3 regions of the Microbacterium awajiense genome follow, and region 2 is predicted to be linked to each of the others. Evidence: predicted binding sites of a transcription regulator. Region 2 holds the regulator's gene; each other region holds the start of a gene.
The links. Region 2 encodes HrcA, which represses chaperone genes, less so after heat shock. Its sites were predicted from a motif close to TTNGCACTCGNNNNNNNCGAGTGCNAA; they were not measured.
Positions count from the first base shown of each region.

Region 1 (5,846 bases), on a different contig from region 2:
CTTCTTCGACCTCGACGGCGTGCGCCTGCTGCTCGACCGTGAGGCGCCGTCGTCGCTGGTCTACCTGCGCGTCGACAATGTGCACGAGGCGCTCGAGCGTCTCGACGGCATCGTCGACGTCGTCTCCCACCCCCACGTGATCTTCACGCACGAGGACGACACCCTGGGGCCGGCCGACCACGAGGAGTGGCAGGCGTTCATCACCGATTCCGAAGGCAACACCGTGGGTCTGGTCGCCTTCCAGCGCCCGTGAGCGCGTACGTCTCGGCGTTCGAGCTGTTCTCGATCGGCATCGGACCCTCGAGCTCGCACACCGTCGGCCCCATGCGCGCGGCCGCCGACTTCGCCCGCCGTGTGAGCGGATCGCCCGGGGTCGCGCGCGTGACGTGTGTGCTGTACGGCTCGCTGGGGGCGACCGGCATCGGCCACGGCACGCCGGATGCCGTCGTCGCGGGATTGCAGGGACGTCATCCGGACACGGTCGATCCGGACGCCGTGCGCTCGGCGTGGAGCGACTGGCCGGAGGGCCGGGATCTGCTCCTGGACGGCTCTCTGCCCATGCCCTTCGCGAAGTCCGATATCGCCTTCGAGCCGCGCACCCGCCTGCCGCAGCATCCGAACGCCATGACACTGACGGCGCTCGACGCCCGCGGCGAGGTGCTCGCCGCAGACACGTACTACTCGGTCGGCGGCGGCTTCATCCGGCGCGAGGGGGAAGCGGCCGCTGTGCGGCACGCCGTGTTCCCGCTGTCGTTCTCGAGTGCCGAAGAGCTTCTCGCCCTCTGTGACGAGCAGGGCATGACGATCGCCGAGGCGGCTCGCCGCAACGAAGAGGTGCTCCGGTCTGAGGAAGAGGTCGCGGCGGGACTGGACGGGATCTGGGACGCGATGGCGGGATGCGTCGACGCGGGCCTGCACGCCGAGGGGGTCCTGCCCGGCATGCTGAAGGTGAAGCGTCGCGCGGCCGTGATCCGCCGACAGCTCGAAGAAGCCGAGTCCGACGGCCATCGTGAGCTGCCGGGGGAGTGGTTGGGTGCATTCGCGCTCGCGGTCAACGAGGAGAACGCCTCGGGCGGCAGGGTCGTGACGGCGCCGACCAACGGAGCCGCCGGAATCCTGCCCGCCGTCGCGATGTACTGGTGGCGCTACCTGGCCGATTCCGGTCTCGGCGTCGGCAACGCGGTCACACCGCACGGCGAGCTGGTGGGCAGCGCTCTCTTCGGCTTCGGTGCGGCTCAGGCGATCACGACCGGCTCGGTCGGGGTGCCCGAAGAAGCGATCGCCGACGCCAACCGGCGTCGTGGCATCCGGCGCTTCCTGTTGACCGCGACCGCTCTCGGATCGCTGTTCAAGGCGAATGCCTCGATCTCGGGGGCCGAGGGTGGGTGTCAGGCCGAAGTGGGCTCGGCGTGCGCGATGGCTGCGGGTGGACTGACCGCGGTGATGGGCGGTACCAACCGCCAGGTCGAGAACGCCGCCGAGATCGCGATGGAGCACCACCTGGGACTGACGTGCGATCCGGTCGGGGGCCTCGTGCAGATCCCGTGCATCGAGCGCAACGCGATCGCAGCATCGACGGCGGTCACAGCCGCGCGTCTCGCGCTGCGCGGTGACGGGTCCCACTACGTCTCGCTCGATCAGGTGGTCGAGACGATGCGGCAGACAGGCATCGACATGTCGCACAAGTACAAGGAGACGAGCGAGGGCGGACTCGCCGTCAACGTCATCGAGTGCTGATCCTCGAGCCGCCGAGAGTATTGCTCGCCTTACGATCGCGTTCGCTCACAGCGAACGATCTCTCGTTAGCACTCTCGGGGGTCGAGTGCTAATCTGTGAATACCTGAGTCGACATGACTCAACTTCAGACCAGTACATCCACACAGAAGGAGACGAACATGGCCACCTATGACCCGTTCCGCGACCTCGATCGCCTCGCTTCGAGCTTCTTCGACGCGCGCCGCGGACCGCGCCGCATGCCGATGGACCTCTACCGCGATGGCGACCACTACGTCCTGTCCGCCGATCTGCCGGGCATCGACCCGGGTTCGGTCGACATCGACGTCGACGGCCAGCTGCTGACGATCCGCGCCGAGCGCACCCTCCCGTCGGGCGATGGCGTGAAGTGGATCACCCGCGAGCGCGAGGGCGCAAGCTTCCTGCGCCAGCTCAACCTCGGTCAGGGCATCGACACCGAGCGCATCTCGGCCACCTACGGCAATGGCGTGCTCAGCGTCACCATCCCGGTGAGCGAGCAGGCCAAGCCGCGCAAGGTCGCGGTCACCACCGACACCGCGTCGCCGGTTCTCACCGCGCAGGAATCCGACGAGCCCCAGCCCGTCGAGCAGTAACGCGCTCTCCGGATGCCCCGCCCCGCTCCCTCGGGCGGGGCATCCGCGTGTCAGCAGTCGTCGACGCGCGGGCGGCGGAGTTTGGCGGTGAGGTCGCGCAACTGAACGAGTTCGTCGTCGGTCAGCTGCGACATCCGCTCGGCGATCGAGGCACCATGCGCCGAGGCGAGTGCACGGAACAGACGTGCGCCGTCATCGGTCGCCGTCACGAGCGCTCCGCGGCCGTCGATGGGGTCGGCGCACTTCGTCACCAGCCCGCGCGCGACCATGCGGTCGACCAGGCGCGACACGCTGGGCTGGCTGATGAGCATGTTCGCCGTGACGTCGCGCAGTCGGGCGGTGCGGCCCTCGCCGCGCGTGACGGTCAGCAGGACGTCGTACTCGGCCTGCGTGAGCTCGTCGCCGTCGAAGTCGGTGCTGATCTCAGCGAACACCTCGTGCTGAGCGCGGAAGAGGCTCTCCCAGGCGTCGATGGCGAGGCGGCGATCGGTCACGCAGACCAGAGTACGACCATCGCGGGCATCGTAGAGTGTCCGCATGGGGAGGATCGGCCGTTGGCTGACCCGCGGTCTGGGTGCGGCCCTCGTGTTCGCGTTCCTGGGCGCGGGTGCCTCCAGTGCGCTCGCGGCACCGGCAGAAGCTCCGGCCGCACCGGATGCCGCGGTACGCGCCACCCTCGCGGATGTCGACGACTTCACGTTCGACAGCATGGACGTCGAGTACACGCTCGCGCTCGCGGACGACGGTACGAGCGAGCTGCGGGTCGTGGAGCGCTTCGTCGCCGTGTTCCCCGAATTCGATCAGAACCGTGGGATGCGTCGCAGCATCCCGGCCAGCTATCTCGGAGTCCCGCTGTTCCCGAGCCTGGTCTCGATCACCGACGAGGACGGTCGACCCCGGGCGGCCGAGGCAGACTCGGAGGACGGCTACTACTCGATGACGTCGAGGGCCGACGACTTCGTGCACGGCCGCCAGACGTACGTCTTCACCTATACGCTGCGCAACGTCACGCGGAACTTCGACGACTCCACCGGCGTCGACGAGTTCTACTGGAACGTCAACGGCACCGAGTGGCGGCAGCCCTTCGGGCGGGTCTCAGCCCAGCTGGTCGTCGCCCCCGAGATCGCAGCGACGATGACCGGTGCCGCCGCCTGCTACCAGGGCTACGGGGGCTCGACGGACCCTTGCGAGATCGCGGTGACGTCAGCCGGCGCCCATGCCGTCGCGACGGATGTGCTGCCGTTCCAGACGATGACGATCGCGGTGGGGTTCGAACCGGGTACGTTCGCTCCCTTCGACTCCTCGTACTTCGCGTCGGGCTTCGGCTGGGCGCAGGCCGCCGCCGGTGTCGGGCTGGTGCTCGCGCTGGTGTGGGGGATCGCCACGCGTGCGGGTCGCCTGCGCAACTCGCCCGGGCGCCCGACGATCATCGCCGAGTACGAGCCGCCTCAGGGTGTCGATGCGCTCGAGAGCGCGGTGCTGCTCGGCAAGAAGGCCAAGGCGATCCCGGCCGAGGTGCTCGAACAGGCGGTGGTCGGCAGCATCCGCATCGTCGAGGGCAAGCGCAAGTTCTGGGGTGGCGTGCGCCTGAAGGCCGTGCTGCTCGATCCGTCACGGGCGGACGGCGACGGGCGGATGCTGCTGCGCGGGTTGTTCGGCTCGCTGATGACGCCGGGCATGGAGTTCGAGTTCGGCACGCGCGACACACGTCTGTCTTCGGCGGCCCAGCGCATCCTGAAGGCCGCCGATCAGGCGCTGGAGGGCAATGGGCTGCGCCGGCACGTTTCGCCGCTCGCGCGCAGCGGACCGGTGCTGGCAGCGGTAGCGGCGGCGGCGCTGGTGTGGGTGTTCGGATTCTTCGCGATGGGCAACGGCGTCGACGAGCTCATCCCGATCGCTCTCATGATGCTCGCGGCGGTCGTGGTGTTCATCACGATCGGCCTCGTCGCGCATCGCCCGCTCAGCGCAAAGGGTGCGGAGGTGCGCGACCACCTCAAGGGCCTCAAGGTGTTCATCGAGTGGGCCGAGGCCGATCGGATCCGAATGCTGCAGTCGCCCAGAGGGGCCGAACGGGTGCGCGTCGATCCGAATGATCCGCGCCAGATGCTCAAGCTCTACGAGGTGCTGCTGCCGTACGCGGTCGTGTTCGGCCAGGAGAAGCAGTGGGCGAAGGAACTCGCGATCCTCTACGGCGCCGGCAACTCGCCCTCCTGGTACTCCGGCTCGCACGGCTTCAGTGCGTCGTCGTTCTCGTCGGGCATCTCGTCGCTGTCAGCGAGCACCGCGTCGTCGTCATCGACATCGGGCGGGTCGAGCGGCGGCGGCTCGGCCGGCGGTGGGGGCGGCGGCGGGGGCGGCGGCGGAGTCTGATCGACTCGCGGTAGCCGAAGTGACGGCATCGGGCAAGACCCGGTCGATCGTCGGCGAGGTCGGTGACACTCGGGCCATGGTGTTCATCGGATTCCACGCTTCTCACGAACAGATCCCGCCCAGTCGGCTGCTCAGCGATGTGCAACGCGCCGAGTCGGCCGGCTTCGACGGGGCGATGTGCTCGGACCATGTCGCCCCATGGAGCAGGCGACAGGGCGAATCGGGATTCGCGCTGAGCTGGATCGCCGCCGCGCTCGCGCGCACCGACTTCTCGATCGGCATGGTCAACGCGCCGGGCCAGCGCTACCACCCGGCGATGGTCGCGCAGGCCTTCGCCACCCTGGAGGAGATGTTCCCGGCACGGTTCTGGGCGGCCTTGGGCAGCGGCGAGGCGATGAACGAGCACGTGACCGGTGAGGGGTGGCCCGACAAGCCGGTGCGTGAGGAGCGCCTGCGCGAGAGCGTCGCCGTCATTCGGCGGCTGTTCGCTGGCGAGGAGGTCGACCACGACGGCCTGGTGCGCGTGCACCGTGCGCGGGTGTGGAGCCTGCCCGAGACACCGCCTCCGCTGTTCGCGACCGGAGTCAGCCGCGAGACCGCCGAGTGGGCGGCGTCGTGGGCCGACGGCTTCGTCACCGTCGCGCAGCCGCCCGAGGCCCTCGAGCAGGCGCTCGCGGCCTACCGCGCCGCTGAAGGGCGCGGACCCACCGCGCTGCAGGTGCACGTCAGCTGGGCCGAAACCGACGCCGCCGCCTACGCGATCGCCGAGGATCAGTGGCGCAACGGTCTCGTCTCTCCGCCCCGCTCGTGGGACATCGAGCATCCCGACGACTTCGACGCCGCGGTCGGCGAGGTGGACGAGGACGAGCTGCGCGAGACCGTGCTGGTCGACCATGACCCCGCCTCGCTCGCGGAGCGCGTCGCCGGCCTCGTGCGGATCGGCTTCGATCGGGTCTATCTCCACCACGTCGGCCAGGACCAGGCCGACTACCTCGACATGGCCGAATCCGAACTGCTGCCGCGACTGCGGGAGGCGCTGTGAAGATCACCGACACGAGCGACCTGTGGTGGAAGACCGCCGTCGTGTACTGCCTCGACGTCGAGACCTATCTCGACTCCGACGGCGAC
Region 1 covers NZ_BAAAYU010000005.1:1,539,091-1,544,936, forward strand. Annotated here, with positions in the region: gene ABD663_RS13785 (VOC family protein) at 1-253, shown strand, start outside; gene ABD663_RS13790 (L-serine ammonia-lyase, iron-sulfur-dependent, subunit alpha) at 250-1,737, shown strand; gene ABD663_RS13795 (Hsp20/alpha crystallin family protein) at 1,896-2,348, shown strand; gene ABD663_RS13800 (MarR family winged helix-turn-helix transcriptional regulator) at 2,399-2,842, opposite strand; gene ABD663_RS13805 (DUF2207 domain-containing protein) at 2,886-4,718, shown strand; gene ABD663_RS13810 (TIGR03885 family FMN-dependent LLM class oxidoreductase) at 4,795-5,760, shown strand; gene ABD663_RS13815 (alpha-amylase family protein) at 5,757-5,846, shown strand, end outside.
Region 1: the regulator HrcA is predicted to act here: its motif matches at 1,803-1,829, upstream of ABD663_RS13795 (Hsp20/alpha crystallin family protein).

Region 2 (5,846 bases):
GGCTACGCCCTCGGCACCGTGGCGGGGTCGGTCGTCAGCGGCGAGGAGTCGTTCATGGTCGATTGGACCGACTCCGATGAGGTCTGGTTCACCGTCCGGGCCTTCGATGCGCCGTCAGCCGCGCTGTACCGGATGCTTCCCGCGCTGATCCGGCGGCGTCGGAAGGAACTGTTCACGCGCTACCTGCGCGCGGTCTCGCCGCTCTACACGACGCCGTCCTGACGTGGGCGGACCACTGCCGCTGGGCGAACCGGCTCCGCCCGACGGAGCGCTGCCCGATGACGTGACGATCGACGGCCGCACCGACTTCGGCGTCTATCTGCACGTTCCCTTCTGCACCGTGCGTTGCGGGTACTGCGACTTCAACACCTACACGGCGACAGAACTGCGCGGCGCCCGACGCGAGGACTACGCCCGGACGCTCGTGCGCGAGGTTTCCCTCGCGCGGCGCGCGCTCGCAGACCGGGGTCCGCTGCGCCCGGCCTCGACCGTGTTCTTCGGCGGCGGAACCCCCACCCTCCTGCCCGCCTCGGACCTGGCCCTGATGCTCGAGTCCGTGGCAGACGCGTTCGGCATCGCCGACAGCGCCGAAGTCACCGTCGAGGCGAACCCCGATACGGTCGACGACGTGGTCGCGATCCGCCTCGCGCGGGCCGGGGTGACGCGCATGTCGATCGGGATGCAGTCAGCGGTCCCTGCGGTTCTGGCGACGCTCGACCGCACCCACGATCCCGACAACGTCCGCACCGCGGTGGCGGCTGCCCGCGCCGCGGGTCTGCAGGTGAGCATCGACCTCATCTACGGCGCACCGGGGGAGTCGCTCGACGACTGGCGGAGGTCACTCGACGCCGCGGTCTCGCTCGAGCCCGACCATGTGTCCGCCTACGCGCTCATCGTCGAAGACGGGACGCAGTTGGCGCGCCGCATCCGCCGCGGCGAGCTGCCGGCACCCGACGACGACGTGCAGGCCGACATGTACGAGCTCGCCGACGCCGCGCTGGGGGGTGCCGGCTTCGAGTGGTACGAGGTGTCGAACTGGGCCCGTGACGATGCGCATCGATCCAGGCACAACCTGGCGTACTGGACCGGTCAGGACTGGTGGGGGTTCGGCCCCGGAGCCCACAGCCACGTCGGCGGTCTGCGGTGGTGGAACGTCAAGCATCCCGCCGCCTACGCCCAGCGCCTGGCGGGCGCGGAATCGCCCGCCGCGGGCCGCGAGCGGCCCGACGCCGCGGCCGCCGAACTCGAGCGTGTCCTGCTGCGCTCCCGCATCCGCGAGGGCCTGGCCGTGGCCGACCTGCAGCCGCGGGGACGCCACGCGGTGGCCGCTCTCGTCGCCGATGGGCTCATCGACGGGGCGGCCGCGATCCGCGGGCGTGTCGTGCTGACCCGTCGCGGTCGGCTGCTTGCCGACGCCGTCGTGCGGGCGCTCACCGACTGAGTCGCTCAAGGACGCGGCCGGGCGCATCGGGTAGAATTGGCACTCTATCCGTGCGAGTGCCAGACGCAGGAGGAGGGCGCATGGTCAGCGAGAGAGCGCTGCAGGTTCTGCGCGCCATCGTCGAGGACTACGTCGACACACGCGAACCGGTCGGCAGCAAGGCGATCGTCGAGAGGCATTCCTTCGGGGTGTCGGCGGCGACGATCCGCAACGACATGGCGATGCTCGAGGACGAGGACCTCATCGCCGCCCCTCACACATCGTCGGGGCGGGTCCCCACGGACAAGGGCTATCGCGTCTTCGTCGACCACCTCGCCGAGCTTCGGCCGCTCACGGCAGCGCAGCGCTCGGGGATCGCCTCCTTCCTCGAGGCGCCCGGCGACCTCGACGACGTGCTCGCCCGCACCGTGCGCGCGCTGACGACACTCACCGGGCAGGTTGCGATCGTCCAGTACCCGTCGTTCGCGCGTGCCACCGTCTCGCACGTCGAACTCGTGCAACTGGGCGCCGGGCGGATGCTGGTGATCGTCGTGACCGACACCGGCCGGGTCTCCCAGCGCATCGCCGCCACGCGCGTCGACTTCGAAGAGGACGAGATCGCGCTCATCCGCGCCGAGATCGGCTCGCTGCTGGTGGGCCGCCCCGTCCGCGACGGGCTGAAGCGCATCGCCGCCCGCCTCGACGACCCGGGGCTGGCGGCGACCGATCGGGTCGCGGCGACCAGTGAGATCGTGCGGGTCGTCGCGGAAGAGCTCGAGGAGTTCCGCCAGGACCGCATGGTGATGGCAGGCGCGGCCAACCTCGCTCGGCGCGAGAACGACTTCCGTGGCAGCCTCTACCCGCTGCTCGAGGCGATCGAGGAGCAGGTGACGATCCTGCGCCTCATGAGCGAGATGGTGGCCGACGAACAGGGCCTCGCCGCCAGCATCGGCCGCGAGAACGAGCCGTTCGGGCTCTCGGAGGCATCCGTCGTCATCAGCGACTACGACGCCACCGGATCCCGCGCCCGCGTCGGCGTGCTCGGCCCGACGCGCATGGACTACCCGACCAATCTCGCGTCGGTGCGGGCCGTGGCGCGGTACCTCACGCGCCTGCTCGAAGAAGACGAGAGCGGCCGCTGAGCCGCCCCCTCCATCCATCACGATCCCCGCCGAGGCGGGCAGGAAGGCGAATGTGGCTGACCACTACGAGGTGCTGGGCGTGTCGCGCGACGCGTCGACCGACGAGATCAAGAAGGCGTACCGCCGACTCGCTCGCGAGCTCCACCCCGACGTGAACCCCGGCGAGGACGCCGCCGAGCGGTTCAAGCTCGTGACGCACGCCTACGACGTGCTCAGCGATCCCGACCAGCGTGCGCGATACGACCGCGGCGGCGACTCGTCCGCGTTCGGGGGCGCTGGATTCGGCGGCTTCGGCGACATCTTCGAGACGTTCTTCGGGGCTGCGAACTCGGGTCGCGGTGCACGCCCCCGCTCGCGTCGCGAGCGCGGCCAGGACGCGCTGGTGCGCGTCACCCTCGAACTGCGCGACGTCGTCTTCGGCGTCCACCGCGACATCGAGGTCGACACCGCCGTCATCTGCCAGACGTGCGACGGATCCTGCTGCCAGCCGGGCACCTCGCCCGTGGCGTGCGACATCTGCCACGGCACCGGGCACGTGCAGCGTCAGGTGCGCAGTCTGCTCGGCAACGTCGTGACCAGTCAGCCCTGCACGGTGTGCCAGGGCTACGGCACGACGATCCCGTACCCGTGCGCGACCTGCCAAGGACAGGGACGCGTGCGCGCGCGCCGCACGGTCTCGCTCGACATCCCGGCCGGTGTCGAGACGGGGTTGCGACTGCAGCTGCCCGGCTCCGGCGAGGTCGGCCCGGCGGGCGGTCCCAACGGCGACCTGTACATCGAGGTGACCGTCTCGCCGCATGACGTGTTCAGCCGCGACGGCGATGATCTGCTCGCGACCGTCGAGGTGTCGATGCCGGACGCGATCCTCGGCACCACGACGACCGTCGAGGCCCTCGACGGACCGGTCGACCTCGAGCTGCGTCCGGGGGTTCAGTCGGGAGACGTGCTCACGATCAAGGGCCGCGGGATCACACCGCTGCGCGGTTCGCAGCGCGGGGATCTGCGCGTCGGCGTGCACGTCGTGACCCCGACCCGGCTCGATGGCAAGGATCGTGCCCTGATCGAGGAGTTCGCGCGCCGGACGAAGGCTCCCGGGCCCCGACTGGCCGAGTTCCATCAGGGTCTGTTCGCCAAGCTGCGCGATCGGTTCCGGAACAGCTGACGTGGCACTCCACTTCCTGCTCGATCGTGCCAGCGACGCCGACGTCGGCGACGAGGTGGTGCTGTCCGGCACCGAGGCCCACCACGCGAGCGCCGTGCGCCGGGTGCGAGCCGGCGAGCGGGTGTCGCTGGGCGACGGGCACGGAGCGCGTCTCGACGCCGAAGTCGTCGACGCCCAGCCGCGAGCCGTCACGGTGCGCGTCCTGAGTCGCACGGACGAGCCCGCGGCGTCGCCACGGATCGTACTCGCGCAGGCCCTCGCGAAGGGCGACCGGGATGAGCTCGCGATCCAGGCCGCGACCGAGCTCGGCGTCGATGAGATCGTGCCGTGGCAGGCATCGCGGAGCGTCTCCCGGTGGGACGCGGCCAAGGCGGTCAAGGGACGCCAACGCTGGTCGACGATCGTGCGTGAGGCATCCAAGCAGGCTCTCCGCGTGCGTGTCCCCGCGATCGCCGAGCCCATGACGACATCGACCTTGGCGCGGCGAGCGGCCGGCTCCCGCATGCTCGTGCTCGAACCGACCGCGTCGGCCGCGCTGACCGCCGAGGCGTGGCGGGAAGGCGACGAGCGGGACGTCGTGCTCGTGGTGGGTCCCGAGGGCGGCGTGAGCCCCGAGGAACGGGCGCTGTTCGCGGATGCCGGGGCCACCGCCGTCCGGCTCGGCGACACCGTGCTGCGCACGTCGACCGCGGGTCCGGCGGCGATCGCACTCATCGCTGCGGCGCTGGGCCGCTGGTGAGAGCGGCTCAGTAGACTGATGCGCATGTCGGAGCCCTCGATCTTCACGCGAATCCTGCAGGGCGAGATCCCATCCGAGATCCTCGCCGAGACCGAGAACGCCTTCGCGATCCGCGACATCGCGCCCCGGGCGCCGGTCCATCTGCTCGTCATCCCGAAGTCGGCGCAGTACCGCAACGTCGTCGAGCTCGCGGCGGGCGATCCCGAGCTGCTCGCCGAGATGGTGGGTCTCGCATCCACACTCGCCGCCGAGCAGGCCGACGGCGCCTTCCGCCTCGTGTTCAACACCGGTGCTGACGCCGGTCAGACCGTCTTCCACGTGCACGCCCACGTGCTGGCCGGATCGCTCGACGAAGCAGGTCTCGGTGGCTGACGAACCCGTCGTCGACCGCGTCTACGCCGACGGCGTGGCGATGGTGCAGCTGCTGGGCCCGCAGGACCGACTGCTCCGCGTGGTCGAGCGCGAGCATCCGGACGTCGAGATCCACGTCCGCGGCAACGAGATCACGCTCACCGGCGAGGCCGACGCGGTGCGTCGCGCACGGTCCCTCGTCGACGAGTTGCTCGCGATGACACAGGCAGGCCACGACCTCGGCCCGGCCGATGTGACCTCATCGGACCGGATCCTGCGCACCGAGGGCTCGCCTCGGCCGTCGGAGGTGCTGGGCGAAGCCATCCTGTCGTCGCGGGGCAAGGTGATCAGGCCGAAGACGCTCGGACAGAAGGCGTACGTCGACGCGATCGACGACCACACCGTCGTGTTCGGCATCGGCCCTGCGGGAACAGGGAAGACCTACCTGGCCATGGCCAAGGCCGTGCAGTCCCTTCAACGCCGCGAAGTGAGCCGCATCATCCTCACACGGCCGGCGGTCGAAGCGGGAGAGCGGTTGGGGTTCCTGCCCGGAACGCTCACCGACAAGATCGATCCGTACCTGCGGCCGCTCTACGACGCACTCAACGAGATGATGGATCCCGAGCTGGTTCCCAAGCTCATCGCGACCGGCACGATCGAGGTCGCGCCGCTCGCGTACATGCGCGGACGCACGTTGAACGACTCGTTCGTCGTCCTCGATGAGGCGCAGAACACGACCCCCGAGCAGATGAAGATGTTCCTCACGCGCCTCGGCTTCGGCACGAAGATGGTCGTCACGGGCGACATCACGCAGGTCGACCTGCCGCAGGGCGCGTCCGGTCTCCGCCTGGTCACCCGCGTGCTCGACCGCATCGACGACATCCACTTCGCCTCCCTGACCAGCGACGACGTCGTGCGGCACACGCTGGTGGGGCGCATCGTCGACGCCTACACCGAGTACGACGAGCGTCGGCTCGCCGCGCGACGTGAACGCGACGAGGCATCCGAGTTCGCGAACCGCGCCGACCGCCG
Region 2 covers NZ_BAAAYU010000001.1:535,307-541,152, reverse strand. Annotated here, with positions in the region: gene ABD663_RS02660 (DUF1990 domain-containing protein) at 1-222, shown strand, start outside; gene hemW (radical SAM family heme chaperone HemW) at 224-1,441, shown strand; gene hrcA (heat-inducible transcriptional repressor HrcA) at 1,522-2,562, shown strand; gene dnaJ (molecular chaperone DnaJ) at 2,615-3,724, shown strand; gene ABD663_RS02640 (16S rRNA (uracil(1498)-N(3))-methyltransferase) at 3,726-4,463, shown strand; gene ABD663_RS02635 (HIT domain-containing protein) at 4,488-4,835, shown strand; gene ABD663_RS02630 (PhoH family protein) at 4,876-5,846, shown strand, end outside.

Region 3 (5,846 bases), on a different contig from region 2:
TCGTCACCGGGGTGCGGCGGCGCAGCATCCCGTGGTGGATGCTCGCGGGCGGGTTCGCCGGTGCGCTCACCGTCGCCACCCAGGGGCTGGCGGTCGGACTCATCGGCGTGTCGCTGTTCACCGTCGGCGTGGTCGCAGGGCAGACGGTGAACGGTCTCCTGCTCGATCGGGTCGGCTACGGGCCTGCGGGAGTGGTCGCGGTCACGGTGCCGAGGCTGATCGGCGGCGCTCTCGCGCTGGTGGCGGTGGCGCTCGCCCTCGTCGGCGACACCGTGCAGTCGGTGCCGCTGTGGATGCTCGTGCTGCCGTTCCTGGCCGGCGCCGGCATCGCGTGGCAGCAGGCGACGAACGGGCGGCTGCGCCAGCGGGTCGGCAGCCCCCTCACCGCGACGCTGGTGAACTTCATCGGCGGCACGGTCGTGCTGGGTGTCGCAGCGACGATCGCGGTCGCCGTCGCCGGGCCGCCGGCATCCTTCCCCACGGAGGCGTGGCTGTACAGCGGCGGCGCGATCGGCGTCGCGTACATCTTCCTGTCGGCCGCGCTCGTGCAGTACACGGGCGTGCTGCTGTTCGGTCTCGGGGCCGTGGTCGGGCAGCTGGGTGGTTCGGTCGCCCTCGATGCGCTGTGGCCCGCACCGGCGGGGCCGGGGCTCGCACAGGAGGCGGCGATGGTCGCCGTGGCTCTGCTGTCGGTCGTGGTCGCCGTCGCGCCGTGGCGCCGTCGTCCCCGCGCCTAGACGCACCTACCGCTTTGCGGCGGGCATGCCGGAGACGAACTCGGCCGCGTCGACGGTGCGCACGCGCTCGGGGCGTCCGCGCTCGGGCTTGCCGCCGACGTAGAGCCAGCCCATCAGCGACTCGTTCTTCTTCAGCCCGTGGGCCTTGGCGACGGCCTTCGCACGCGTGTAGTGCCCGGTGCGCCAGAACACGCCCCACCCGGCTTCGTCGAGCAGCAGGCTCAGCATGTGGGCGACGCCCGATGCGACAGCCTCCTGCTCCCAGGCGGGCACCTTCGAGCTCTTCCGGTGACTGACCACGACGGCGATCAGCAGCGGTGCGCGCAGCGGCTTCGTCGATGCGCCCTTGTGCCCCTCGGACTTGTTGATCGCCCGGCCGAGACGCTCGCGGTCGGCTCCGCGCAACTCGATCAGCCGCCAGGGCCGCAGCGACGAATGGTCTGCCACGCGTCCGGCCGCCGCGACGAACTGCAGCAGCTCGTCGTGGGTCGGCGCCTGGTCGGTCACCTTCGAGATCGATCGGCGCCGCCGCGCCGCGTCCAGCGCACTCACGCTGCGTCGTTCGGGGTGAACTCGAGCGAGATCGAGTTCATGCAGTAGCGATCGCCCGTCGGAGTGCCGAATCCGTCGGGGAACACATGCCCGAGGTGCGATCCGCACCCCGCGCAGCGCACCTCGGTGCGCAGCATCCCGTGGCTGCGGTCCTCGATCAGCTCGACCGCCTCGGGTCGGATCGACTCGTAGAAGCTGGGCCAGCCGCAGTGGGAATCGAACTTGGTGCCGCTCTGGAACAGCTCAGCACCGCAGGCCGCACACGTGTACAGCCCGGCGCGATCCTCGTCGAGCAGTTCGCCGGTCCACGGGCGCTCGGTGCCCGCCTCGCGCAGCACCGCGTACTGGGCGGCGCTCAGCTCGTCGCGCCACTGCTCATCGCTCTTGTCGACGGCGTAGGTCATGGGTCCTCCTCGGTCACTCCCATTCAACCGCAGGGGTGCGCGATGAGTTCCCGACCGCCTGGGCGTTCGCCGGGAGAATGGAGGCGTGAGCGCCGATGACGTGACCGACCGCTATGCGCGGTTCGCGCGCGACGAGGCCCCCGGACGGTCGGCGCTGTACGCGGACTGGGCCGCCGGCGTCGCCGCAGATCCGAGCCTCGCGGCGATCCTCGCGCGCCTCCCGCAGACCCGGCGCCAGCCGCCGCTCGTCTTCGCGGTGACGCGGATGCTCGGCGCACCCGAAGCCGACTACGACGTGTGGGCGCAGTGGGTGCGCGCCCACGCCGACGAGGTCGTCGCTGAGACATCGACGCGGATGCTGCAGACCAACGAGCCGCAGCGGTGCGCCGCGCTGCTTCCGGCCCTCGCGCGCCTCGACGGGCCGATCGCGCTGCTCGAGCTCGGTGCCGCGGCGGGGCTGTGTCTGCATCCGGATCGCTACTCCTATCGCTACGAGCGCGGTCGCGAGATCATCGCGGTGGATCCGTCCTCCGGGACGTCACCCGTCGTGCTGCGATGTCGACTGACGGGCGAGCCCGCACTGCGCCTGCCCGACATCGTGTGGCGGACGGGCATCGACCTTCACCCGCTGGATGCCCGAGACGTCGGCGACCGCGCGTTCCTCGAGGCGCTCGTCTGGCCCGGCGAGACCGGGCGCGTCGAGCGGATCCGTGCCGCGCTGGACATCGCGGCATCCCACTCGACGCCGCTCGTGCGTGGCGACGCGACCGACCCCGAGACGCTGCGGGCGGTCGCGGCGCTGGCGCCATCCGGCGTGCGCCTGGTGGTGACGACGCCGGGCATGCTGCCGCACGTGCCGCGTGCGGGTCGCGAGAGGCTGATCGCCACGCTCGACGACCTCGACGCCACGTGGGTGACGATCGATCCGCCGACGCTGTACGACGCGTGGGATCCGCCCGTCGTCGCCGCCGAATGGGGCGGCTTCGCGCTCGGGATCGACCGGATGCCGGTAGCCGCCGTCGACCCGCTCGGCGCATCCGTGGAGTGGCGCGCGGGCGATCCGCCCGGCCGGGACTAGCGTCGAAGCGTGCCCCTCAGCGATCGCGACCGCGCCCTCCTCGACTTCGAGGCGGAATGGCGACGCCACGCGGGTGCCAAAGAGGAGGCGATCCGGTCTGAGCTCGACCTCGCCCCCGCCCGCTACTACCAGCTGCTGGGGCGGCTCATCGACACCGCCGACGCCCAGGCCTACGACCCGATGCTGGTCAAGCGCCTGCGCCGCATGCGCGAAGCGCGGCGGCTGGCGCGCGCAGACCGCGCGGCCGGAGACGCCGGCTGAGTGCGACCGCGGACGCCGCGTCGTCGTCCGCGAAAACCGGCGGGTAACATCGGGGGGTGCCGAAATCGACCTTCCCCCGGGATCGCTTCGACGACCTCCCGGTGGATTCGGGCCGAGTCGGCGCACATCGCGCAGAGAACCCTCGCATGCACGGCTGGGTCGTGCTGCTGTGGGCCGCGCTGGCCACCGTCGTCCTCGTCGTCGTCGGCATCTTCGGCACACTGCTGGTCTCGGGACGGATCGAACTGTTTCCGCAGCCGGCGCCGACCGCGACGCCCGCTCCCGAGGTGACGCCGGTCGTCGACACCTCGTACGGGGTGCTCATCCTCAACGCCACCCCCGAGGTCGGGCTCGCGACACAGACCAAGGATGTCGTCGTCGCCGCGGGGTGGTCGGCGGATTCGGTGCTCGCCGGCGAGGCCGGATCGGACGACTTCCCGCAGACGACGGTCTATTACCTCGACCCCGCCGACGAGTCGGCCGCCGCGGGCCTGGCCGGGGTCATCGGGGGCGCACTCATCGAGCAGAGCGACGTCTACCAGCCCGCCGGAGACCCCGACGGCACGCAGTTGACGATCGTCATCGGCCTGGACCGCACCGAGGCGGGCGCGACGCCGAGCCCCACGGAGTGATCGCGGGGCGCTGTGTTTCGCGCCGGTAAAACTTTCGATGCGGCCGTGTCAACACTTCTGATCGCCGCCTCGTCGGTGCGTGCACGCTCCCTAGCATGGGCCTGTCCCACAGCTACAGGAGATTCGCATGACCCAGGGCACCGTCAAGTGGTTCAACGCCGAGAAGGGGTACGGCTTCATCACGGTGGGGGATGGGCAGGACGTGTTCGTGCACTATTCCAACATCGACATGACCGGGTTCCGGGTTCTCGAAGAGGGCCAGACCGTCGAGTTCACGGTCGGCAGCGGGCAGAAGGGCCCGCAGGCCGAGTCGGTGCGCATCGTCGCCTGACGCCGTCGCAGTCGTGAGCGGGATGCCGGGTGGCATCCCGTTTCGGCATGCGACCGTATCCGCGGCCGCGGCTTGCACTCGATAGGGGCGAGTGCCAGAATGATTTAGCACTCTCGTTTGTTGAGTGCTAAATCCGAAAGCCCCCGTCCGGGAGGGACGACACACTTATGGCAAAGATCATCGCTTTCGACGAGGAGGCCCGCCGCGGCCTCGAGCGTGGCCTCAACACGCTGGCCGACGCCGTCAAGGTGACCCTCGGCCCGCGCGGTCGAAACGTCGTGCTCGAGAAGAAGTGGGGCGCCCCCACGATCACGAACGACGGCGTCTCGATCGCCAAGGAGATCGAGCTGGACGACCCCTACGAGAAGATCGGCGCCGAGCTGGTCAAGGAGGTCGCCAAGAAGACCGACGACGTCGCCGGTGACGGCACCACCACCGCGACCGTGCTCGCCCAGGCGCTCGTGCGCGAAGGCCTGCGCAACGTCGCGGCCGGCGCTGACCCGATCAGCCTCAAGCGCGGCATCGAGAAGGCCGTCGCGGCGCTCACCGAGTCGCTGCTGGACTCGGCCAAGGAGGTCGAGTCGAAGGAGCAGATCGCTGCGACCGCTTCGATTTCGGCGGCCGACAACGAGATCGGCGAGCTCATCGCCGAGGCGATCGACAAGGTCGGCAAGGAGGGCGTGGTCACCGTCGAGGAGTCGCAGACCTTCGGCACCGAGCTCGAGCTCACCGAGGGCATGCGGTTCGACAAGGGCTACATCAACCCCTACTTCGTCACCGACCCCGAGCGTCAGGAAGCGGTCTTCGAGGACCCCTACATCCTGATCGCCAACCAGAAGATCTCGAACATCAAGGATCTTCTCCCCGTCGTCGACAAGGTGATCCAGGAGGGCAAGGAGCTCCTGATCATCGCCGAGGACGTCGAGGGTGAGGCTCTGGCCACCCTGGTGCTCAACAAGATCCGCGGCATCTTCAAGTCGGCCGCTGTCAAGGCGCCCGGCTTCGGAGACCGCCGCAAGGCCCAGCTGCAGGACATCGCGATCCTCACGGGCGGCCAGGTCATCACCGAAGAGGTGGGCCTCAAGCTCGAGAACACCACGATCGACCTGCTCGGTCGCGCCCGCAAGGTGATCATCACCAAGGACGAGACCACCATCGTCGAGGGTGCCGGTGACGCGTCGCTGATCGAGGGTCGCGTGACCCAGATCCGTCGTGAGATCGACAACACCGACAGCGACTACGACCGCGAGAAGCTCCAGGAGCGCCTCGCCAAGCTCGCCGGCGGCGTCGCCGTCATCAAGGCGGGTGCGGCGACCGAGGTCGAGCTCAAGGAGCGCAAGCACCGCATCGAGGACGCCGTCCGCAACGCGAAGGCGGCCGTCGAGGAGGGCATCGTCCCCGGCGGTGGCGTCGCGCTCATCCAGGCCGGCCGCACCGCCTTCGAGGGTCTGACCCTCACGGGCGACGAGGCCACCGGTGCGAACATCGTCAAGGTCGCTATCGAGGCCCCGCTCAAGCAGATCGCGCTGAACGCCGGTCTCGAGCCCGGCGTGGTCGCCAACAAGGTCGCCGACCTTCCGGCCGGCCACGGCCTGAACGCGGCCACCGGCGAGTACGGTGACCTGTTCGCGCAGGGCATCATCGACCCGGCGAAGGTCACCCGCTCGGCGCTGCAGAACGCCGCCTCGATCGCGGGTCTGTTCCTCACGACCGAGGCTGTTGTCGCCGACAAGCCCGAGAAGGTTCCGGCCGCTCCGGCCGACCCGACCGGCGGCATGGACTTCTGACGCGAGAGCGGATCTACGTCCGAACCAACGATGAAGGGCCCCTCCCTGAAGGAGGGGCCCTTCA
Region 3 covers NZ_BAAAYU010000005.1:1,865,585-1,871,430, forward strand. Annotated here, with positions in the region: gene ABD663_RS15395 (DMT family transporter) at 1-737, shown strand, start outside; gene ABD663_RS15400 (nitroreductase family protein) at 744-1,289, opposite strand; gene msrB (peptide-methionine (R)-S-oxide reductase MsrB) at 1,286-1,693, opposite strand; gene ABD663_RS15410 (DUF2332 family protein) at 1,779-2,771, shown strand; gene ABD663_RS15415 (DUF3263 domain-containing protein) at 2,781-3,032, shown strand; gene ABD663_RS15420 (LytR C-terminal domain-containing protein) at 3,179-3,664, shown strand; gene ABD663_RS15425 (cold-shock protein) at 3,792-3,995, shown strand; gene groL (chaperonin GroEL) at 4,163-5,782, shown strand.
Region 3: the regulator HrcA is predicted to act here: its motif matches at 4,100-4,126, upstream of groL (chaperonin GroEL).